3 regions of the Mycobacterium sp. NGS64 genome follow, and region 1 is predicted to be linked to each of the others. Evidence: riboswitches for the same ligand, from Rfam matches in the RefSeq annotation. Region 1 holds a riboswitch; each other region holds the start of a gene.
What was found. A riboswitch is a leader RNA that binds a small molecule or an ion and turns the genes downstream of it on or off. The one in region 1 is predicted to bind magnesium.

Region 1 (6,989 bases):
CGCCGACACCGCGTTAAACAGGGTGCCGCGGCCGAAGCCCAGCGCCCCCAGCCCCGCCCCCAGGGCGTCCTTCGGGAGCGCTCCGTATCCCACGGGCGGTGCGAACTTCAAAAACTGCGACACGGGGAAGTTGATCAGCAGCCCGATGTCGTTGAATCCCGTGGTAAAGCCGAGCGGGACCTTGATGGCGTTGTAGAGGTTGCCGTAGAGGGTGCCCGTGCCGGATCCGAACAACGAGTTCAACAGCCCGTTCATAGTGTCCGTGTAGTCGGTGGCCAGGTTCGACAGCCCCTGCAGGATAGGGTTGGTGCTGGTGAGCGGGTTAGCCGCTGCCGACAAAAGGTTCCCTACGGTCCCCGCCGGGGTGGCGGCGGCCTGGGTCACCGCGGCCGCTTGGGTCGCCGTGCCCGCGGTGTTGGTCGTCTGCGGCGGCTCGTTGAACGGCGTCACGTTGGCGGCGGTCGCCGACGAAACGAGGTAGTTGTCCATCGCCACGGCGTCTTGCGCCCACATCTCGGCGTACTGGATTTCGGTGGCGGCGATCGCCGGGGTGTTCTGCCCGAAGACGTTGGTTGCCACGAGCGACGCCAGTTGGCTGCGGTTGGCAGCGATCTCCGCCGGCGGCACGTGCGCGGCGAAGGCTGTCTCGTAGGCGGTTGCGGCAGCGGTGGCCTGCATCGCCGCTTCGGCGGCCTGCGCCGCGGTGCCCTGCATCCAGGCCAGGTACGGCGTAACCGCGGCCGCCATGTTGACCGATGACGGACCCACCCACGATCCGCTGGTCAGGCTGTCGACCACCGAGGAATACGAGGACACCGTGGACTGCAATTCGCTCGCCAGCCCATCCCAGGCCGCGGCGGCCGCCCGCAGCGACCCCGCTCCGGGCCCGGCGTACATCCGGCCCGAGTTGAACTCAGGCGGAAAAGCTCCGTAAAACATCGTCTATACCCCTTGCCTGCTCGTCTGCGCCCGGGTGGACGGTGCTGCTGCGTTGATTTCGGTCACTGCCGTCACTCCTCTACCACCGGAATGACGATGATGGTGGCGGCGGCAGGGTCGGCCTCGATGACACCGCCCAGTGAGCCGAGCGCCGCACTACCGCTGCCCCCGGACTGGAATGCGGCGGCCCCGACGGCGCGACCGGCCAGGCTCGACAGCGCCATCTGGCCGAAGACCCCCTCCTCGCCCGTGAGCGAGGCCGCCGGCGCGGCAGCGAGGTTCGTCGGCAAAACCGACGCCAGTGTCTTGATCGCCGGCGCGGCCTCGGTCCAGCCCTGAGGCACCGACATCCCCCCGACCAGAGCGGCCTTGCCCATCGAGCCCCCGACGGCCGAGCTGAGCATCGGCTTCACGGCGCTGGCCCCCTGGGTCAGCGGCGCCAGCGCCCCGGTGATGGCCTTGGGACCTGCAAGGTAAGCGGCGGCACTCTGTCCGTTCTGGCCCCACGCGTACGCCTGCCCGAAGGATAGGAATGGACCGCCGGGTATGGAGGCCAAGCCTTGCAGGGAGTAGGGCCCGGAGGCGATGGTGCTCATGATGTTGTTCCAGGCGGTGAGGTCGCCCGATAGGCCCGTCGGCAGCGTCGGCAGGGTTGCCAGCTGCGGCAGGTTCAGTCCCGACAGCAGGTTTCCCGTCGTCGCCGTTGGCGCCGTGGGCGATGTGACGGTCGTCGCCAGGTTTTGTAGGAAAGTCGGCACATAGCTGATGAATTGGGACAGCTGTGTGCCAATTGACGCCGCTGGCGTGCTGGTGGATTGAGAGACCGCGGCCGCTTGCGCGGCCGGTGCGGCTTCGCTGGTGGTCTGCGGCGGCTCGGTAAACGGCGTCAGCGTTGATGCCGTCGCCGACGAGGCGGCGTAGGCGTACATGGCGGCGGCGTCCTGGGCCCACATCTCGGCATATTGGGCTTCGGTGGCCGCGATTGCCGGGGTGTTCTGGCCCAGGAAGTTGGTGGCGATCAGCGCCATCAGCAGGGCACGATTGGCGGCGATCACCGGTGGCGGCACCGTGGCTGCGAAGGCGGTTTCGTAGGCGCCGGCGGCGATCTTGGCCTGGCTGGCGGCCTCCTCTGCCTGCGCGCCGGTCGCGCTCATCCACGCCACATAGGGAGCCGCCGCGGCCGCCATGGCGATCGAGGAAGGCCCCGTCCACGGCCCGGTGGCGAGGCTCTCGATCGTCGCGCCGTACGAGGCGGCGGTCGACTGCAGTTCCGTCGCCAACTCATCCCAGGCGGCCGAGGCCGCCAGCATGGGCCCCGACCCCGCGCCGACATACATCCGCCCCGAGTTGATCTCCGGTGGTAGCGCCCCGAAATCCAACATCTACTTACTCCGCTCCCCTTGAGTGGCCGCCATGGTAGGCGCGGCTTTCCGGCCCGTCCGCAACCGCGCGGCAGCTCTAATGGAATCCATGGAATCCGCTGCCGAATTCACGCATTGATTGGACGTGTATGAGGACGACAGGGTTCCACACTCCTAATCAAGATGTGTCAGCGGCGGCGGTCCGCCCCGCGTTCAGGCGGCGCTGCCTAATGTAGCGATCATCGTGATTGGAACGTATTCGTGGCGCGTTCCAGGGATGTAATAGTAAAGTAAACGACAAGTGTCACCGCTCGAATATGCCTGTGAGAATGCTGCTGGTCAGCTAACACATGCCGCCGCAAAAGACGTTGTCCAGGTTATCCGTAGCCGATTCCCAGCAACCGGCCAGAAATGGGACTTAAGCTCGCCGTGCCTTTGGCGCAAAAGACTGGCCGACCGGCGAGTGCCGGTCGTTAACCGTTGCTAACCGGGCCCAATAAATTAAGGCGCCCGCGTCCACCGTTATTGCACACGGTCAAGCAATTAACATATTCGACACGCATAAACTCTCTTAATGCCGATAGTTCTCGAGTTCGCCAGCGCTTATCGCGGGGGTTGGCTCGAGCGCTCACCGTGATTCTTGTGAAATTCAATTAATCGCAGGTCGGGCCGACGGCGCCGTCGGCGTTCGCCAGGTTGCTCTGGGCCGTCCGCATCCTTTGCCCGCGCCCGTTCGCCTCGGCCCTGGCATCCTCAGCGACTCCTTCGCCAAATGGATAGTTCTTCGTCATCTGGTGCTCCCCTGAATTTCACCTAGCGTACGCATTCGCCGCTGGTGGAACGCTGATTTGCTGCTGGAAGTTTGCTGTGAGCCGGATGCGGCCGATTTGCGGTGCTCATTGCCCCGGACACGCGCCTAGTAGGCATGATCGCGAGGTTGCGGAACGCTCAATCCGCGCGAGTAACCGTTGTGAGGTGAGCGCTAGCCGGCCGCCGGGGGTCGCGCGACGAAGGTGGGACGGAAGCCGTATTGCGGCACGGCGCGCCCGTAGGGTTGCGCACCCGCGGCCCCGATCGGCATCCCGGGCATGCCGGCCGCCATGGCCGGGGGTGCCACCATGGGCGTCCCGCCGAGCGACGAGGCCAGCGGGCCGGCCAGTGGCGCGGGCGCGGTCCAGCTCGGCGGCACCGACATCGCACCGATCATCGGCGCGTGGCCGACGCCGGCCGCGACGGCATTGCCGACGCCCTCGACGGCAGGACCCGCCGCCGCCTCACCGATCGCGTCGCCGACCGCTTGGCCCGCCGCGTCCGCCGCGTCGCCTGCGGCGGCCCCCTGGCCCAGCAGGCCCAGGAATGGGGCCAGCGTGTTGCTGGGCATGTAGAACCCGGACGAGAAGGCGGTGTTCCAGATGTTGGCGTTGGGTCCCCACTGTGCCCAAAGGCCGTCCAGCGTGGCGGATCCCGACCCGGATCCGGTCAACAGCCCGACGATCTCCGACGCCGGCGTCTGCGACGACGCCGGCGACGCCAGCCCCTGCAGCGCGGAGGGCAGCGCGGACATCAGCTGTGCCAGCGTGCCCTGTTGAGCCCCGGCCGGAGTGGCGATGGCCTGGGCCACCGCGGCCGACTGCGCGTCCGGCCCACCGGGGCTGGTGGTCTGCTGCGGCTCGCTGAACTGGCTGAGCTGGGCGGCGACCGCCGACGAGGCGGCGTAGCCGTACATCGCGGCCGCGTCTTGGGCCCACATTTCGGCGTACTGGGCCTCCGTCGCCGCGATCGCCGGGGTGTTCTGACCGAGGATGTTGGTGGCGATCAGCGCCATCAGCTGGGCGCGGTTGGCCGCGATGACGGGCGGCGGCACGGTCTCGGCGAACGCGGCCTCGGCCTGTGCGGCGGTCTGCTCGGCCTGCTCGGCCGTCGTGCCCAGCCAGGCCGCATACGGCGCGGCGGCGGCGGCCATCGCCACCGACGCCGGGCCGTGCCATTCTTCACCGGTCAGCGCGGTCAGCACCGCGCCGTAAGACATTGCGGTGGAGCGCAATTCGGCGGCGAGCCCATGCCAAGCCGACGCGGCGGCGAGCATCGGGCCCGAGCCCGGCCCAGAGTACATCTTGCCGGAGTTGACTTCCGGTGGGAGCAGTGCGAAATCGAGTGCAGCGGTCATCGTTGGCCCCTTCCCCTACGGGCCGCGCGGGTGGCGTGGTTGCTGAATTGTGTTGTGGCTACGGCGAAGTCCGCCGGAGGTGCGAAGACAAGCGACATCGGACTACTCCTCGCGGAAAGAGGGTGACCCGTGCCGGCCGGCAATTATGGCTGGTTTCAGCGCAATTCACGGACGCGTTCCGCTAGGCGGACGCGCCTCTAGGAGGCCTGTCGGGGTTAGCCGTTCAGACGGTCAGAAAGGGGCCGGGGCCGGATCGAACCGAAATGGTCGATTTGGAATACGGACTATCGTCGAGACTCATTTCGCTCTCACCTCCTCACAGCCTGGGCACACGGGGATGCCGTTATCTCGCACACCGGGGAGAAGGGCCCGGGCTGAAACTCCCGGAGACCGCACCCCTCTCGTCAGAGCTTTGGCACCACACGGCGTATCCGATTCACCTGAGCCGGAAGCCACTTGGGCTCAACCCTTAAGCCGGGAAGAGCTGTCCTGACCCTGGGCGTCTTTCGACGTTCGAGGTCAGTGGCCTGTATCCGTGCAGACGCCTCACCTAGCGAGGTGCTTGCACAGGCCATCGTGGCACCCGGACGGTAGATCAGTCAAACCAACTGCCACACGCTCGCAACAAGCCCGTTGTCACCCGGCGGCCGGGGGACGCGGCATCACGGTCACGCGGAAGCCGTAGCGGGGGCCGTGGCCGTAGCCACCTCCGGCCGTGGCGGCGGGCATGCCCGGCATTCCGGGAATGGGCCCCGGGCCGGCCTGCGGCGCGCCGGCGCCCGGGCCGACGGCGTTGGTCCAGCCACCCCCGGCGAACGTCGCCCCGGCGTGGTTCTCCACCTGGGCGGCCACCGTCCAGGCCTGCGGCACGGACAACCGACCGACCAGCGCCGCCTGATTCGTGCCGCCCGAAATCGCTCCGCTCAGGTCGCCCGCTATGCCTGCCGGGGCGGCCCCGGGCGTCAACAGCGGCAACCATCCCGGGTTCCCGGCGCCGGCGCCCATCGGTGGCAGCGCGGTGGCCCCGGGCGTCGCGGAGACCGCCAGCGCGTTGATGTCCGACATCCCGGCCGTGACCGCCGGTTCGATGATGGCGGGGCTCACGTAGCCGGCGGAGACGAATCCGTTGACGAACGACGAGTTCAAGAAGGTCCCGATCGCGTTGCCGTCCGCCCCATCCAGGAAATTCAGGATGCCGTCGAGCAGCCCCTGGCCCGGGATGGCCGCAGCGGGGTTCGCGACCGTCGACAGCGGTGACGAGAACCCTTGCAGCGCAGTCGGTATCGCGGACATCAGTTGGTCCACCGTCTGGCTGCCGGTGCCCGCCGCTGTGCCCGTGGCCTGCGTGACGGCCGAGGCCTGGGCGGCCGACCCGGCCGGATTGGTGGTCTGGACCGGTGGGTCGAACGGCGTCAGCGTCGAGGCCGCCGCCGAGCTCCCGGCGTAGCCGTACATCGCCGCCGCGTCCTGGGCCCACATCTCGCCGTACTGGGCCTCGGTGGCCGCGATCGCGGGGGTGTTCTGCCCGAGGAAGTTGGTCGCAACCAGCGCCGCGAGCAGGGCCCGGTTGGCCGCGACCTCGGCCGGGGGCACCGTCATGGCAAACGCCGCCTCGTAGGCCGCCGCCGCGGCCGATGCCTGGGCGGACGCCTGCTGGGCGAGCGCCCCGGTGCTGGTCATCCACTGGACATACGGCGCCGCGGCGGCGCCCATCGAGGCGGAGGCCGGCCCCATCCACGACTCGCTCGTCAGCCCGGTGATGACCGAGTCGTACGAGGCCGCGGTCGAACCGAGCTCCGCACCGAGCGCGGCCCAGGCCGTCGCGGCCGCCATCATCGGCGCCGAGCCCGGTCCGGCATACATCCGGGCGGAGTTGACTTCTGGTGGTAGTGCTCCGAAATCCATTGCCGCCACCCCCCTTAACCGGCCGTCACGGTCTCGGTGGCCTGCATGGCTGCGTTGCGTAGTGATTTCCGTTGTGTTACAAAGAAATACATCGGACTTCTCCTTTGAGAGCGGATAGTCCGACCCGGCTGCGGGCAGGCGGCCGCCGTGCTATGTCGGGTGTTGCCGATTCAAACGGCGGCCAGCGCGCCACGACCGGATCGGAAAGAAACGGTCGTTGTTCTCATGCGTTAAAGGTCAATTCGGCCAGTACGCCCACCTCCCGTCGTGGCCAGGGCGCTCACGGAAGTGCGCCATGGTTGCCCGAATCGGGACGAGACCCCCGGCGAAACCATGCGTGGGGCAAAAGCCGCCTGTTTCTAGGCGTCTTGCGACGAATGACCTAAATCCCCTTCTTAAGGCCCATTTCCGCGGGGAAACTGTGCTCGGCGATGAGCATTGAGGATCATGGTGGCACCGGTGCCGACGCCCGGCAATGCGAACCGCTCATCCACTGGAAATTAATAGAAAGCTCATAGAACCCGACGGCGGTCCCGGACCGCCGCGGGAATCGAAATCTGCGCGGGCGCCACCGAAAGCAATTGCGGCCGTTTGCCAGTCGGAACTGCCCGAGCGGG
Region 2 (6,989 bases), on a different contig from region 1:
GCCGTACGTGTCGATCGCGTCGGTCAGTTCGACCCGCTTGACGTTGAGCTCGTCGGCGATCAGGTCGACGAACGGCTCGAGCCGCTGCGGGTTCTCAACGGCCACGGTGAGTTTCGGCAGCGGCAGGCGCACCCGCAGCTTCTTGGCCTTGCGCAGCGACGACGCCGCCGAGCAGACTTCCCGGACCTGATCCATCGCCGCCACCAGGCCGGCGTCCGCGGGCAGCGCGTCCGCGTCCGGCCAATCGGTCAAATGCACCGAGCGCTCGAACGTCAGACCGCGCCAAATGATCTCGGTGACCGATGGCAGCAGCGGGGCGGCCAGCCGGGCGCTCACCTCCAGCACGGTGTGCAACGTGTCGATGGCATCGGTGTCTTCCTCCCAGAACCGCGAACGCGACCGTCGCACATACCAATTCGTCAGCGCCTCGGTGAACTGGCGCAGCTGTTCGCAGGCCCCCGAGATGTCGCAGACATCCATTGACTCGGTGAGGTCGTCGCGCAGCTCCGCCAGCTTGGCCAGGATGTAGCGATCCAGCACGTTGGCCGAATCCGTGTGCCAGTTCCCGACTTTCGGCGCGTAGAGGGCCAGGAAGCTGTACGCGTTCCACAACGGCAGCAGCACCTGGCGCACGCCTTCGCGGATGCCCTGTTCGGTGACGATCAGGTTGCCCCCGCGCAGGATCGGCGAGGCCATCAGGAACCACCGCATCGCGTCGGAGCCGTCGCGATCGAACACCTCCGAGACGTCGGGGTAGTTGCGCAGCGACTTGCTCATCTTTTGGCCGTCGGAGCCCAGCACGATGCCGTGCGCGACACACGTTTTGAAGGCCGGACGGTCGAACAGCGCGGTGGCCAGCACGTGCAGGGTGTAGAACCAGCCGCGCGTCTGGCCGATGTACTCGACGATGAAATCGCCCGGGTAGTGCCCGTCGAACCAGTCGCGGTTTTCGAACGGGTAATGCACCTGGGCATACGGCATCGAGCCCGAGTCGAACCACACGTCGAGCACGTCCGGGATGCGCCGCATCGTGCTGCGCCCGGTAGGATCGTCGGGGTTGGGCCGAGTCAGCTCGTCGATGTAGGGCCGGTGCAAGTTGGTGGGCCGCACCCCGAAGTCGCGTTCCAGCTCGTCGAGGCTGCCGTACACGTCGACGCGCGGGTAGGCCGGATCATCGGACTTCCACACCGGAATCGGGGTGCCCCAGTAGCGGTTTCGCGAGATCGACCAGTCCCGCGCGCCCTGCAGCCACTTGCCGAACTGGCCGTCCTTGACGTGTTCGGGGTACCAGGTGATCTGCTGGTTGAGTTCGACCATGCGGTCGCGGAATTCGGTGACGGCGACGAACCACGACGACACCGCCCGATAGATCAGCGGATTGCGGCACCGCCAGCAGTGCGGGTAGGGGTGCTCGTAGGTCTCGTGGCGGACCAGCACGGCGCCGTTGGCCGCCGCCGGACCGCTCTGGTTTTTCAGGTCGCGGATGATGTGCGGATTCGCGTCAAAAACGCGCTGCCCCTGGTAATCCGGGACGCTTGCGTCGAACCGGCCCTTGGAATCGACCGGGGTGACGGGCGCGATGCCGGCCGCCTCACAGGTCGCCATGTCGTCCTCGCCGTAGGCCGGCGCCATGTGCACGATTCCGGTGCCGTCCTCGGTGGTCACGAAGTCACCGGGCAGCACCCGAAATGCGTTGGGGGTGTCCATGAAATACGGGAACGGCGGAACGTAGCGCAAACCCAGCAGGTCCGCCCCCCGATAGGTACCCAGCACGTCAGGCTCTTCACCCAACTCCCGCGCGTACGCGGCCAGCCGCGCCTCCGCCAGCACGAAGCGGCGGCCGTCGGCCTCGACCGCCACGTAGGTCACCTCGGGGTTCACGGCCACCGCGAGGTTCGACGGCAGGGTCCACGGCGTCGTCGTCCACACCAACAGATAGGCGCCGTCGAGCTCACCCCCGGCCACCCTGAAACCGACGGTCAGGGCCGGGTCCTGGCGGCTCTGGTAGACGTCGTCGTCCATCCGCAATTCGTGGTTGGACAACGGGGTTTCGTCGCGCCAGCAGTACGGCAGCACGCGATAGCCCTCATACGCCAGGCCCTTGTCCCACAGCTGTTTGAACGCCCAGATCACCGACTCCATGTAGCTGGGGTCCAGGGTCTTGTAGTCGTTGTCGAAGTCGACCCAGCGGGCCTGGCGCGTCACGTACGCCCGCCACTCGTCGGTGTAGCGCAGCACCGATCCGCGGCAGGCGTCGTTGAACGCGGCGATCCCCATGTCGTCGATCTGGGACTTGTCGTTGATGCCGAGCTGGCGTTCGACTTCCAGTTCGGCGGGCAGCCCGTGCGTGTCCCAGCCGAACCGGCGCTCCACCTTGTAGCCGCGCATGGTGCGATACCGCGGCACGATGTCCTTGACGTACCCGGTGAGCAGGTGACCGTAGTGGGGCAGCCCGTTGGCGAACGGCGGCCCGTCGTAGAACACGTACTCCGGGGCGCCGTCGCGGCGGGCGATGCTGGCCCGGAAGGTGTCGTCACGCGCCCAGTAGTCGAGAACCTCGACTTCGAGCGCCGGAAAATCGGGCGCACCGCCGGCCAGCTTCGGGTACGCCTTGACGTCAGCGTTCTCGGTCACGATCTGTGTCGTCTCCTGTGGCCATCATGCTCAGGCCGGGGACGACGACGCGCAAGGTGCGCGAGCGCCGCGGTACCACCCCGCTTGCCGCGCTCTCACGCGACCGCTCGATGAGGGCTGTGACGGGCCTACCCGTTCGGTTCTACTGAGCCTGCCGGCCGTTCTTCCGAAGGCTCCCCGGTGATCGCCGGATCGATGCCAGTGTCTCGATTCTACTCAAACCCAGCACTCCAAGGGGCTACCTGGTCTCAGGGAAGACCTGCGGCCGGGTAGCCCCTTGGAGGCATTTAGGCCCGGACATCGAGCACGCCGACGCGCCACAGCGCGGCGTATACGTGACGCACGCCGATGGCCAAGAAGTGAGCGGCGCCGTCCACCAGCGGGTCGCTGATGACGATGGTCGTGCCCTCAGCCCGGCGCGTGGCCTTCTTGGGCGCGGGAGCCGGGGTCGTGTCGCGCACCACGGTCAGCTTGCGGGCGGGCGCGACGGTTACCACTTCGTCGTGCAGAACTGCGGTCATGATCGTCTCCTGACGGAACTCAAACGAACGTTGACTGGACTGACGTGTCCCATCCCGTTGTGGTTCCGATCCGAGAACGCTTGGCGGGTAAGCCGATTAGCGTTGCGGCGACTCAGCCGAGAACGTCGCGCTTCGGGTCGGATCGGGACGGAACACAGCCCGGACTTCGATCCGGACTATCGCTGGAACTCATTCGTCCCTCACCTCCTCGACGTCACGACGCGTGCGGTTGCCCGCGCGATCCACGCGCACCAAAAGGAGTACAGAAACCGGCGAACCGCCGGAGATCCGCACCCCTCTCGTCAGAGCTTTGGCACTACACGACGTGTCCGATCACTCGGAAGCCACCTGGGCTCAACCCTTAAGCCGGGAGGAGCTGTCCTGACCCGGGGCGTCTTTCGACGTTCGGGGTCAGTGGCCTGTATTCGTGTAGACGCCTCACCTAACGAGGTGCATACGCGACCGATCATGCATGACCGCCATGACACGGTCAATGTGATCTGTGCCGTGTGGCCGAATCTTTATGCAGTCATTACGCGGGCACTCAGGATTTAACAAGCTTCACCGGCGCTGCGCGGGCGTAGCCCGTCGAGCACCAGTGCCACCACGAAATCGGCCACCTGAGCAGCGGTGACGTTGTCGTCGGTGCTCAGCCGCCGTTGTGCCAGCTGGCCCACCAGCGCCGCAAGCGTGTACGCCACCATGCGTGGCGGGGCGCCGATCACCTCACCGCGCTCCTGGGCGGCGACGATGAAGCTTTCGATGTCGTCGATGAACCGCTCGTAGATCCCGCCGAGATGTTTTTCGAAGCGCTCGCCCAGCGCGCAGGGATCCCGCAGCAACAGTTTGACCGTCGCCTTGTCGGACTCGAAGAACTCCAGCGTCGCCCGCACCGCGACCCGAAGCGACTCCCACTGCCCGGCGTCCCCGGCCGGAGCCCCCAACGCCGCAGCGACATGGGCGCGCAGCGCGCCCTCCTCGGCCGCCATCAACGCGTGGAACAGCTCGTCCTTGGAGTCGAAGTACCAATAGACCGAGCCGTAGGCCAGGCCGGCCCGCTTCGCGATGTCGGCAATGGTCGTCGCATGAAAACCCTTGCGCGCGAACACTTCTTTGGCGGCCGACATGATCTGCTCGCGCCGTTGCGACTTGTCCTCGTCGCTGACCGCGCGGCGCCGGCGGGTCGCGCTGGTCACGTACCGACCAGGCCGTCGAGCCGGCCGATGGTGTCGATGAACTCCTCCACCATGTCGAGCACCACCGAGCGGACCGGGCGGACCCGGTCGAGCGAACCGACCACCTGGCCGACGAAGTACGTCGCCAGCTCACGCGCCTTGGAGTCCGGATTGGTCGCGGCCTGGTTGATGCGCACCTGAGAGCCGGTGACCAGCGCCGTCTGCAGCGGCATGCCGAGCGGATCGGGGGTGTCGGGCCGCTCCCACTCGTCGGTCCAGGCCGTGCGCAGCATCCGCGCCGGCTTCCCGGTCATCGACCGGGAGCGCACCGTGTCCGAGGAGCTGGCCGCCAAGAACTTCTCCTTGACCACGGGGACCGTCTCGGCCTCTTCGGTGGTCAGCCACACCGAGCCGCACCACACCCCTTCGGCCCCCAGCGCCAGGGCGGCGGCGACCTGGCGACCCCGCGCGATCCCGCCGGCCGCGAGAACCGGGACCGGCGACACGGCGTCCACCACCTCGGGGACCAGCACCATGGTCGCCACCTCGCCGGTGTGGCCGCCCGCCTCGGTGCCCTGCGCGACGATCAGGTCCACGCCCGCGGCCGCGTGCCGCCGCGCGTGTTGCGTGGTGCCCGCGAGCGCGGCCACCACGACGCCCCGGTCGTGGGCGCGCTGGACGAGGTCGGCGGGCGGCGGCCCGAGCGCGCTGGCGATCAGCCGGATGTCGTGCTCAAACGCCACGTCGAGCAGCGGCTCGTAGCCCTTGGGCGAGATGTTCAGGCCCCCGGCCGACGCCCTGGGCTCCTCGGCGGGGACCATGACGCCGTAGCGGGACAGGATGTCCTCGACGAACGCGCGGTGCTCCTCAGGCAGCAGCTCGCGCGCCTGTTTGGCGTCGATCCCGCCCTGCTCGGCACCGACGTACTTGGGCGGCAACAGCAGGTCGACGCCGTAGGGCTTGCCGCCCGTCTGCTCCTCGATCCAGGTGAGCTCGCTGTGCAGGCGCTCTGGACTGTGCGCGACGGCGCCGAGGATCCCGAACCCGCCGGCGTTGGTTACCGCGGCCACCACGTCGCGACAGTGGCTGAAGGCGCAGATCGGGAACTCAACGCCGAGCATCTCGGCGACCCTGGTTCGCATTGCCCGACGCTAAGAGTTACTGACTGATAAGTCAATCGGTTAGGGCGACCGGCCGTCCGGCGGCCAGCTGGCCACGCCCTCTTCCAAGGGCACCTGGAGGCTGCGCAGGATCGACGCGACCATTTGCCACGCCCCGATGGCGGTGACCAGCTCGATGAGAACCGTTGTATCGCCGTGCATTTCGCGCTCGCACGCGGCCCAGCTCTCGGCGCTCACCGCGCCGTCGCGCACCACGTCGTCGGTGGCAGCCAGCACCGCGCGTTCGGCCGGTCCGAAGCCCTCATACCCGCGCCAATCGCGCACGCCGACGAGGTCGTCGGCGCTCACGCCCAACCCCGACGCGACCCGCCAATGCTGCGTCCACTCGTAGTCGCACGCGGTGAGCCAGCCGATCCGCATGATGACCAGCTCGCGGAGCCGGGGGTCCAGGGCGCCGTGCCAGAGCATCGTGGCCAGCAGGTCGTTGATGCCACGCGCCAGCGGCGGATGGTTGAGCAACACCTGGAAGATGCTGAGCTCCGCCATGTAGTCGGGTACCGCGGCCTCGTCGGCGGCGGCTTTGGCCACGTCAAGCGGCAGTCGGGGGACCCGGGCTTGCCCGATAGGTGGGGTCATGGTGTGAGCACTCCGTCCACTGGTGGACACCTCGCGTTCACCGGCAATGGTAGCCAGCGGCAGCAGACGTCGGAGGCGAAGAATCATGAACGAAAAGCCCGGAGCCCCAACGCCGCAACGCGGAACCGGGCGGTGAAAACCGCGGTTCCGCCGCCAGTTGCGCCGGGGCCGCGCGTGCGAATGCCGTTGGCGCCCACATGGATACCCCGACGCCGTCGGCTTCGTGCCGGCTCGCCGCGCGGGCCCGGCCCGTCCCTCGCCAGCGAATGAATTCAAAGCCGCGGGCTGCCGTGATCGGACCGTGATCGGTCCCCCTGGACGGCGCCCCCGCCCTCCGGCCGCCGCCACGGATCGGCCCCGAACCGGACACGCCAATCGCGACAAAGTATGAATCTCGCCACAATTCAGTGGGGACTTAACTTGCAATCTTAAAGATTTCAGCGATTTCCCTGCGGAGTTTCGCAATAGCCCCTAGCATGGCGTGATTACGCATCCTCGATGCAGGGCATCGGTGCGCCCAATTTGGTCTCCGTCTCGGCCCGCGCGGGTCGGGGTGATCCAGCCCGCCCTCGGCGACGCGCGCTGACAACGCCCCTGGTCATGTCCGTTCGGGCAGGTAAACGCCGGACACCTTGGCGGACAGCGCCTCTGGCGGCGACGGCGGTACGCCGTTATGGCCAAATACCGTCCCAAAAGTATGCGTCTGGGGCTTCGACCAAGCCTGACGTCGACCGGCCCTGGCCAGGGCATTGTTAAATTTTTGTACGTTCGCACGATTTTTCCACGCGTGACAAGCGAAGCCGCTACGCTGCTGATCGCGCCATGTTCTTACGGGTGGGCTTCGATCCGGGGGTCGGTGGGTTTTTTGCGCGTTGCGGCGGAGTTGCCAGCTCGCACAAAAA
Region 3 (6,989 bases), on a different contig from region 1:
CGTTCCTCGGGGCGGATACCGGTGAGCTGCACCAGAATTGGACGGTCCTTGGCCTGCGGCACCTCAGCATCCTCGACACTCAACTCCTCGACCCCGGCTTCGTCCGCCTGATCGGCGCCGAAGGGTACGCGGTCGAGGCGGTCTACCATCTGTTCCGCGCCGGCGCGGACCTGTCCCGGCTGATCGATGCCGCCGCCGCGACGGGTGCGCGGTGCATCTACCTGCTCACCGGCGGCCGAGACGGGCTCACCTGGGAGCAGGCGGCCGAGCGGTTTTGCGGCGCGATCGAGCCGTGCGTGCAAGAGGCCGGGCAGGCCGGCGTCGGCCTGGCCGTCGAAAACGCGTCGAGCCTGTACGCCGACATCCATTTCGCGCACAGCCTGCGTGACACGATCACCCTCGCCGAGCTGGCGGGGCTCGGCATCTGCATCGACCTGTTTCACTGCTGGGCCGAAGCCGATCTCGCGGGCCTGCTGCGGCGGGCGCTGCCCCGCACGCAACTGATCCAGCTGAGCGACTACGTGCTCGGCGACCGCGCCCTACCGGCCCGCGCGGTACCCGGCGACGGTGCCATTCCGGTCGAATCGTTCGTGGCCCAGGCGTTGGCCGGGGGCTACCGGTTCGGTTTCGACCTGGAGTTGCTCGGCCCCCGCATCGACGCGGAGGGCAGGTTGGCAGCGGCCGGGCGGGCGTGCGCGACGGTGCGCGCGATGCTCGACAGGCTCGACGGCTGAGCAGCCGAGAAAGGAAGGGGTGCGGTGGCTTTCGGCGACGGGGCGGACGACGCGGCGCTCGACCGCGCGTGGGACGAATTCTGCGAGCGATTGAAGGCCGCCGGCAAGCAGGCGTTCAAAGACTTCAACGCGACCTCCGGCGTGCAGCGCGCCGACGCGTTTCGCTTCCTCACCCAGAACCTGGGGCAGGCGTTCGATCTGGCCCTGGAAACCCGCGACACCCGCTATCCGGTGCTGCACGCCTTCTGCAACCCGACCCGGAAACTGGGCGGGGACTGCGCCGATTTCACCTACCAGCAGGCCTGGATCGACGGCGAATCGACGTACCGGATCACCGGAACCCGCGGCACCGCGCCCTTTTTCAACATCACCGTGCAGGGGGCGCGCCCGGACGGCCCGCACGTCCTGCACGAGCCGTTCGGCGACGTGCCGGAGGTCAACCTGCTCGGCCACCAGCTCCGAGTCGAGCCGGACGGCACCTTCGAGCTGTATATCGGCGGCCCGGAGCGCGGCCCGAACTGGCTGCCGACCACCGCGCAGTCGCGCAAGCTGTTCATCCGCCAGGGTTTCGACCGCTGGGACGAGCGTCCGGCCCGGATGCGGATCGAGCGCGTCGACATGACCTCGCCGAAGCCGCTGCCCACACCCGCCACCATGGTCGCGGCCATGCGCTGGGCGGGTGATTTCGTCACCGGGCTGATGAGCGACTGGCCCGAGTTCCCGTTCACCCACGGCGGCGTCGACGGTGAACATCCGAACCGGTTCCCTCGCCCGGACGCGTCCGACGCGGACGCCAAGCGCGGCCGCGCCGCCGCCAACATGTACTGGGAACTGGGCCCCGACGACGCCCTCATCGTCGAGTTCGACGCCCACGAGGGATTGTGGATGATCACGAACATGGGGGCCTACTTCACCAGCATGGACTTCCTCTACCGGCCGGTCAGCTACACCCCGAGCCGCGCATCGGTCGACGACGACGGCAAGGTCAGACTGATTCTGGCCCACCGGGACCCGGGCCTGCACAACTGGATCGACACCCAGGGATTCGAGCGTGGGAACCTCACCTACCGGCACATGCTCGCGGGTCAGCCCGCGACGCTGACGACCCGGCTCGTCAAACATGCCGACCTCGCGCGCGCGTTACCGCCGGAAACCGCGCGTGTCACCGGCGCCGAACGAACCGCGTTGATGTGGGAGCGCTTCAACGGGATCCGTAACCGATTTCCCCTCTGACGCGCCCTCGCACGCGCGTGTCTTTCCGGCTATCCGGGCTCCTGCGCAACTAGGCTGGCTGCGATCACGAGGAGGGGCAGCGACGTATCGGCATGGGCCAGGGCGCGTTAACGGCGGACACTGAACCGGGCGGGAAGAACCCCGCACCGGCGCGTTCTGCTCGTCGGCCGCGATGGGTCGCCCCGGTGCGCCGCGCCGGCCGGATCGCGATCTGGGATCAACCCGAACGGCGCAGCGGCATTCCGGCGTTGGACGGGCTTCGCGCGATCGCGGTCACGCTGGTGCTCGTCGGGCACGGCGGCATCCCCGGTGTCGCGGGCGGGTTCATCGGCGTCGACATCTTCTTCGTCCTCAGCGGCTTCCTGATCACCTCGCTGCTGCTCGACGAGCTCCAGCGCACCGGCCGAATTGAGCTGACCGGCTTCTGGATTCGGCGGGCACGACGGCTGCTGCCTGCCTTGGTGCTGATGGTGCTCACCGTGGGCGCGGCCCGCGAGCTCCTGCCGAGCCAGTCGCTCACCGGATTACGCGACGACGCGATCGCCGCGTTCCTGTGGGTCGCGAATTGGCGGTTCGTGGCCCAGAACACCGACTACTTCACCCAGGGCGCCCCGCCGTCGCCGCTGCAGCACACCTGGTCGCTCGGGGTGGAGGAGCAGTACTACTTCATCTGGCCGGTCCTGCTCATCGCGGTGACCCTGCTGTTGGCCGCGCGCGCCCGGCGGTACTTTCGGCGGGCCACCGTCGGCGGGGTGCGGTTCGCCACCTTCCTGATCGCCACCACCGGCGCGCTGGCCTCCGCGGCCCTCGCCATCGTCCTGGCCTCCGATTCGACGAGGGACCGAATCTATTTCGGCACCGACACCCGTGCGGAGGCGTTGCTCACCGGCGCCGCCGCGGCGGCACTGCTGGTGCGGGATTGGCCGTCGATGAACCGCGGCTGGTGCCTGATCCGCAGCCGGTGGGGACGGCGGGTCGCCCGCTTCTTGCCGCTGCTCGGCGTGGCCGGGCTGGCGGCGGCGACCCACTTCGCGTCGGGCCGCGCCGGTGAGTTTCGCCACGGTCTGCTGATCGGGGTCGCGGTCGCGTCCGTCCTCGTGGTCGCCCCGGTGGCGATGGAGCAGCGCGGCGCCATCGCCCGCATCCTGGCCCTGCGTCCCCTGGTGTGGCTGGGCGCCATCTCCTACGGCGTGTACCTGTGGCACTGGCCAATCTTCCTGGCCCTCAACGGTGAACGCACCGGATGGTCCGGCCTGCCGCTGTTCGGCGCGCGGTGCGCCGCCACGGTGGTGGTCGCCGCGGCGTCGTGGTGGCTGATCGAACAACCGATCCGCCGGTGGCGGCCGGCGCGGGTGCCGCTGTTGCCGCTCGCGGCGGCGACCGTGGCCAGCGCCGCCGCGGTGACGCTGTTGGTGGTCCCGGTGGGCACCGGGCCCGGCCTGCGCGAGGGCCTGCCCCCGGGGGTCTCGGCGGTGGCCGCGGTCTCGCCGTCCCCGCCGGGCGGTGGCCGCCCCGCGCCCCGCGATCCCCACCGGCCCTTCACCGTTTCGGTGTTCGGCGACTCGATCGGGTGGACCTGGATGCACTACCTGCCGCCGACACCCGGCTTCGCGTTCCTCGACCACACCGTCATCGGCTGCAGCCTGGTGCGCGGCACGCCGTATCGGTACATCGGCCAAACCCTTGAGCAGCGGCCCGAATGCGACGGCTGGCCCATCAGGTGGTCGGCGCAGCTCGGCCAGGATCAGCCCGACGTCGCGCTCTTGATCATCGGCCGGTGGGAGACGGTCGATCGGGTCAACGAGGGGCAATGGACGCATATCGGCGATCCGACCTTCGACGCCTACCTCAACGGTGAGTTGCAGCGAGCGCTGAACATCCTGAGTGCCAACGGTGTTCGTGTGGTGGTGGCGACCGTGCCCTACAGCCGGGGCGGTGAGAAGCCGGACGGCCGGCTGTATCCGGAGGACCAGCCCGACCGGGTCAACCTCTGGAATGCCATGCTGCGCAAGACGATCGCCCAGCACACCGGCGTCCAAATCCTCGACCTCAACAAAAAGCTGTGCCCGGACGGCGTTTACACGACCAAGGTCGACGGCATCAAGGTGCGCAGCGACGGCGTCCATCTCACCCCCGAAGGGGTGAAATGGCTGACGCCCTGGTTAGAGGAATCCCTGCGCTAGGCCCTTAATCGCCGGTGCGGCAGCTGATTTCCATGCTGTCGCTTTCCCGGACCAGGAAGTTGAAGCTGACGTAGCCGTTGTCCGGGTCCCGCACCCGGTCGAGGTAGGGCTGGGTGTCCGCGGCGCTGGCGTTGTCGGCGACGATCAGCGCGCCGGTGGACAGGCGCGGTTCGAGTAGCTCGATCACCGGGAGGTAGAGGTCCTTCCACCCGTCCAGCAGGACGAAATCGACCGAACTGTCGAGCTTGTCCAGCGTGGTCAGCGCGTCTCCCTCGAGAATGGTGATCACGTCGTCCAGGCCGGTCTCGGCGAAGGTCTGCTTGGCGGCGGCGATCTTGCTGGCGCTGAGCTCGGTGGTCACCACCCGGCCGGTGCCGTTGTCGCGTACCGCCGCGGCCAGGTGAACCGCGGAGATTCCGAAGGACATGCCGAACTCGACGACCGTGGCCGGCCGGGTCGCCCGCACCAGCGCGTAGAGCAGGCGGCCGGATTCCGGTGTGACCGGGATGTAAAACTCGCTCATCGCGTCGGCGCGCTCCTGCGCGCTCATCGGCCGGTCGAAATCGCCGACCCTTTCCCGCAACCGCGACATTTGATTTTTCGTTTCGGTGTACATCCGGTCGAGCACCGTCGCGACCTTGGGCGCCTGCAAAGTATTAGCCATGGTTTCGAGCGTAGTCGCGACGGTCGATGGGTCTTGGGTTAACAGAAACCAACGTGATGGTTGCGTAAAGTAATTTGACGCCCATTGGGTCGCGGTGCAAGATGGACGGGCAAGCACCTCGGTAGGTGAGGCGTCTGCACGGATACAGGCCACTGACCCCGAACGTCGAGAGACGCCCCGGGTCAGGACAGCTCTTCCCGGACCCAAGGGTTGAGCCCAAGTGGCTTCCGGAACCATCGGATACGCCGTGCAGTGCCGAAGCTCCGACGAGAGGGGTGCGACCGGTGGTTTTCCGCCGGTCATTTCGCCTCTTCCGTTCAGGTGAATGTGACGACACCCGCGTGTGTCCCGGCCGTGAGGAGGTGAGGGCGAGATGAGTCCCGGCGACAGTCCGTATCCCAATTCCGTCTTGTCCCGATCCGGTTCCGGCGTCCTATTCGCCGCCTGATTTCCTCGGGTCCCCTATACCGCTGCGCAGCAAGCGCATTGCGGGCGCCTAGGGCCATGCCAGGAGCCGATCGGACCTCCCGACAGGAGACGATCATGGCTTTTGTTGTTGCACACCGCCTTACCGGTCTGCAGCGGGGACGCGGCCGGTCGATGCTGCGAATCGGCCGACTCTTGGTCGGCAAGCTGCACGCGCGCAGCACGCTGACTCCGCAGGAGCGGGCCAACCTCTACGTGTCGCGGATGCCGATCGCGGTCATCTCGGCCTCGCTGGGCGGGCATCCGCCGGACAACAACCGGCGATGATTCGCTAACCCGACCCCGAACCTGTTCGGAGATAGCGAGGATTCGATGACGTCGATCTCGACCGAGCCCCGCGGCGACCTGAGTACGTCCGAGGCGCCAAGCCAAGCCGTGCTGGATTCGGCGCACGCCGGCGACATCGTCGGCGCGTTCGGTCGCATCAACCGGGACGCCGCACACCCGGCTACCGGTGGCCGCTGGCGGCGGCTGCGGACCCTGATGGTCATCACCGGTCCCGGACTGATCGTGATGGTCGGGGACAACGATGCCGGCGGCGTCGCGACGTACGCGCAGGCGGGGCAGAACTACGGGATGGGGCTGCTGTGGACGCTGGCACTGCTGATCCCCGTGCTGTACGTGAACCAGGAGATGGTGCTGCGGCTGGGCGCGGTCACCCGGGTCGGCCACGCGCGGCTGATCTTCGAGCGGTTCGGCAAGTTCTGGGGCGCCTTCAGCGTCGGTGATCTGCTGATCCTCAACGCGTTGACGATCGTCACCGAATTCATCGGAGTATCACTGGCACTCGGGTTCTTGGGCTGCCCCAAGGCGATCGCGATCCCGGCCGCCGCGGTGTTGCTGTTCGCCGTGGTGGCCGGGGGGTCGTTCCGCCGCTGGGAGGGCCTGATGTTCCTGCTGATCGCGGTGAACGTGCTCATCATTCCGATGGTGTTGATGGCGCATCCCACGCTGAAAGGAACGGCGGGCGGGCTGGTGCCGCAGTTCCCGGGCGGGCTCAACTCCACCGTGCTGCTGCTCGTCGTCGCGATCGTGGGCACCACGGTCGCACCGTGGCAGCTGTTCTTTCAGCAGTCCAATGTGGTGGACAAGCGCATCACGACCCGCTGGATCGCTTATGCCCGAGCCGATCTGATCATCGGGATCGTCGTCGTCATGGTCGGCGCGACGGCCCTGATGGCGGTGACCGCGTTCGGGTTGGCCGGCACCGCCGACGTCGGCGGCTTCACCGACGCAGGTGCGGTGGCCGCCGGCCTGGCCCGGCACCTCGGCGGGACGGTGGGCGCGCTGTTCGCGATCATCCTGCTGGATGCGTCCTTGATCGGCGCCAACGCGATCGGGCTGGCCACCACGTATGCCGTCGGTGACGCGTTGGGCAAGCGGCACTCGCTGCATTGGAAGGTCAGCGAGGCTCCGCTGTTTTATGGCGGGTACGCCGTGTTGCTGGCGGTGTCCGCCGCGGTCGCGTTCAGCCCGGACCACGTCCTGGGCCTGGTGACCCAGGGCGTGCAGGCCCTCGCGGGCGTCCTGCTGCCCTCGGCGACGGTGTTCCTGGTCCTGCTCTGCAACGACCGGGCGGTGCTGGGGCCGTGGGTAAACACGGTGCGGCAGAACATCATCGCGTGGGCCGTCGTGTGGTGTCTGGTGGTCTTGTCGCTTGCGCTGACGGCGACGACCTTCTTCCCGGGC

Region 2: linked by a shared signal. The riboswitch ahead of AC5Y4S_RS08000 (Rv1535 family protein) and the one ahead of AC5Y4S_RS29670 (PPE family protein) in region 1 are both predicted to bind magnesium.
Region 3: linked by a shared signal. The riboswitch ahead of AC5Y4S_RS16930 (hypothetical protein) and the one ahead of AC5Y4S_RS29670 (PPE family protein) in region 1 are both predicted to bind magnesium.

Annotation. Positions count from the first base shown of each region.
Region 1 covers NZ_JCALCI010000023.1:6,563-13,551, forward strand. Annotated here, with positions in the region: gene AC5Y4S_RS29660 (PPE family protein) at 1-939, opposite strand, end outside; gene AC5Y4S_RS29665 (PPE family protein) at 1,011-2,321, opposite strand; gene AC5Y4S_RS29670 (PPE family protein) at 3,283-4,467, opposite strand; M-box (ykoK) riboswitch at 4,857-5,032, opposite strand; gene AC5Y4S_RS29675 (PPE family protein) at 5,104-6,372, opposite strand.
Region 2 covers NZ_JCALCI010000001.1:1,613,475-1,620,463, reverse strand. Annotated here, with positions in the region: gene ileS (isoleucine--tRNA ligase) at 1-2,634, opposite strand, end outside; gene AC5Y4S_RS08000 (Rv1535 family protein) at 2,922-3,155, opposite strand; M-box (ykoK) riboswitch at 3,443-3,612, opposite strand; gene AC5Y4S_RS07995 (TetR/AcrR family transcriptional regulator) at 3,707-4,351, opposite strand; gene AC5Y4S_RS07990 (NAD(P)H-dependent flavin oxidoreductase) at 4,348-5,472, opposite strand; gene AC5Y4S_RS07985 (carboxymuconolactone decarboxylase family protein) at 5,512-6,075, opposite strand.
Region 3 covers NZ_JCALCI010000003.1:636,749-643,737, reverse strand. Annotated here, with positions in the region: gene AC5Y4S_RS16950 (sugar phosphate isomerase/epimerase family protein) at 1-734, shown strand, start outside; gene AC5Y4S_RS16945 (DUF1214 domain-containing protein) at 759-1,967, shown strand; gene AC5Y4S_RS16940 (acyltransferase family protein) at 2,060-4,150, shown strand; gene AC5Y4S_RS16935 (O-methyltransferase) at 4,155-4,814, opposite strand; M-box (ykoK) riboswitch at 4,925-5,096, shown strand; gene AC5Y4S_RS16930 (hypothetical protein) at 5,358-5,567, shown strand; gene AC5Y4S_RS16925 (NRAMP family divalent metal transporter) at 5,613-6,989, shown strand, end outside.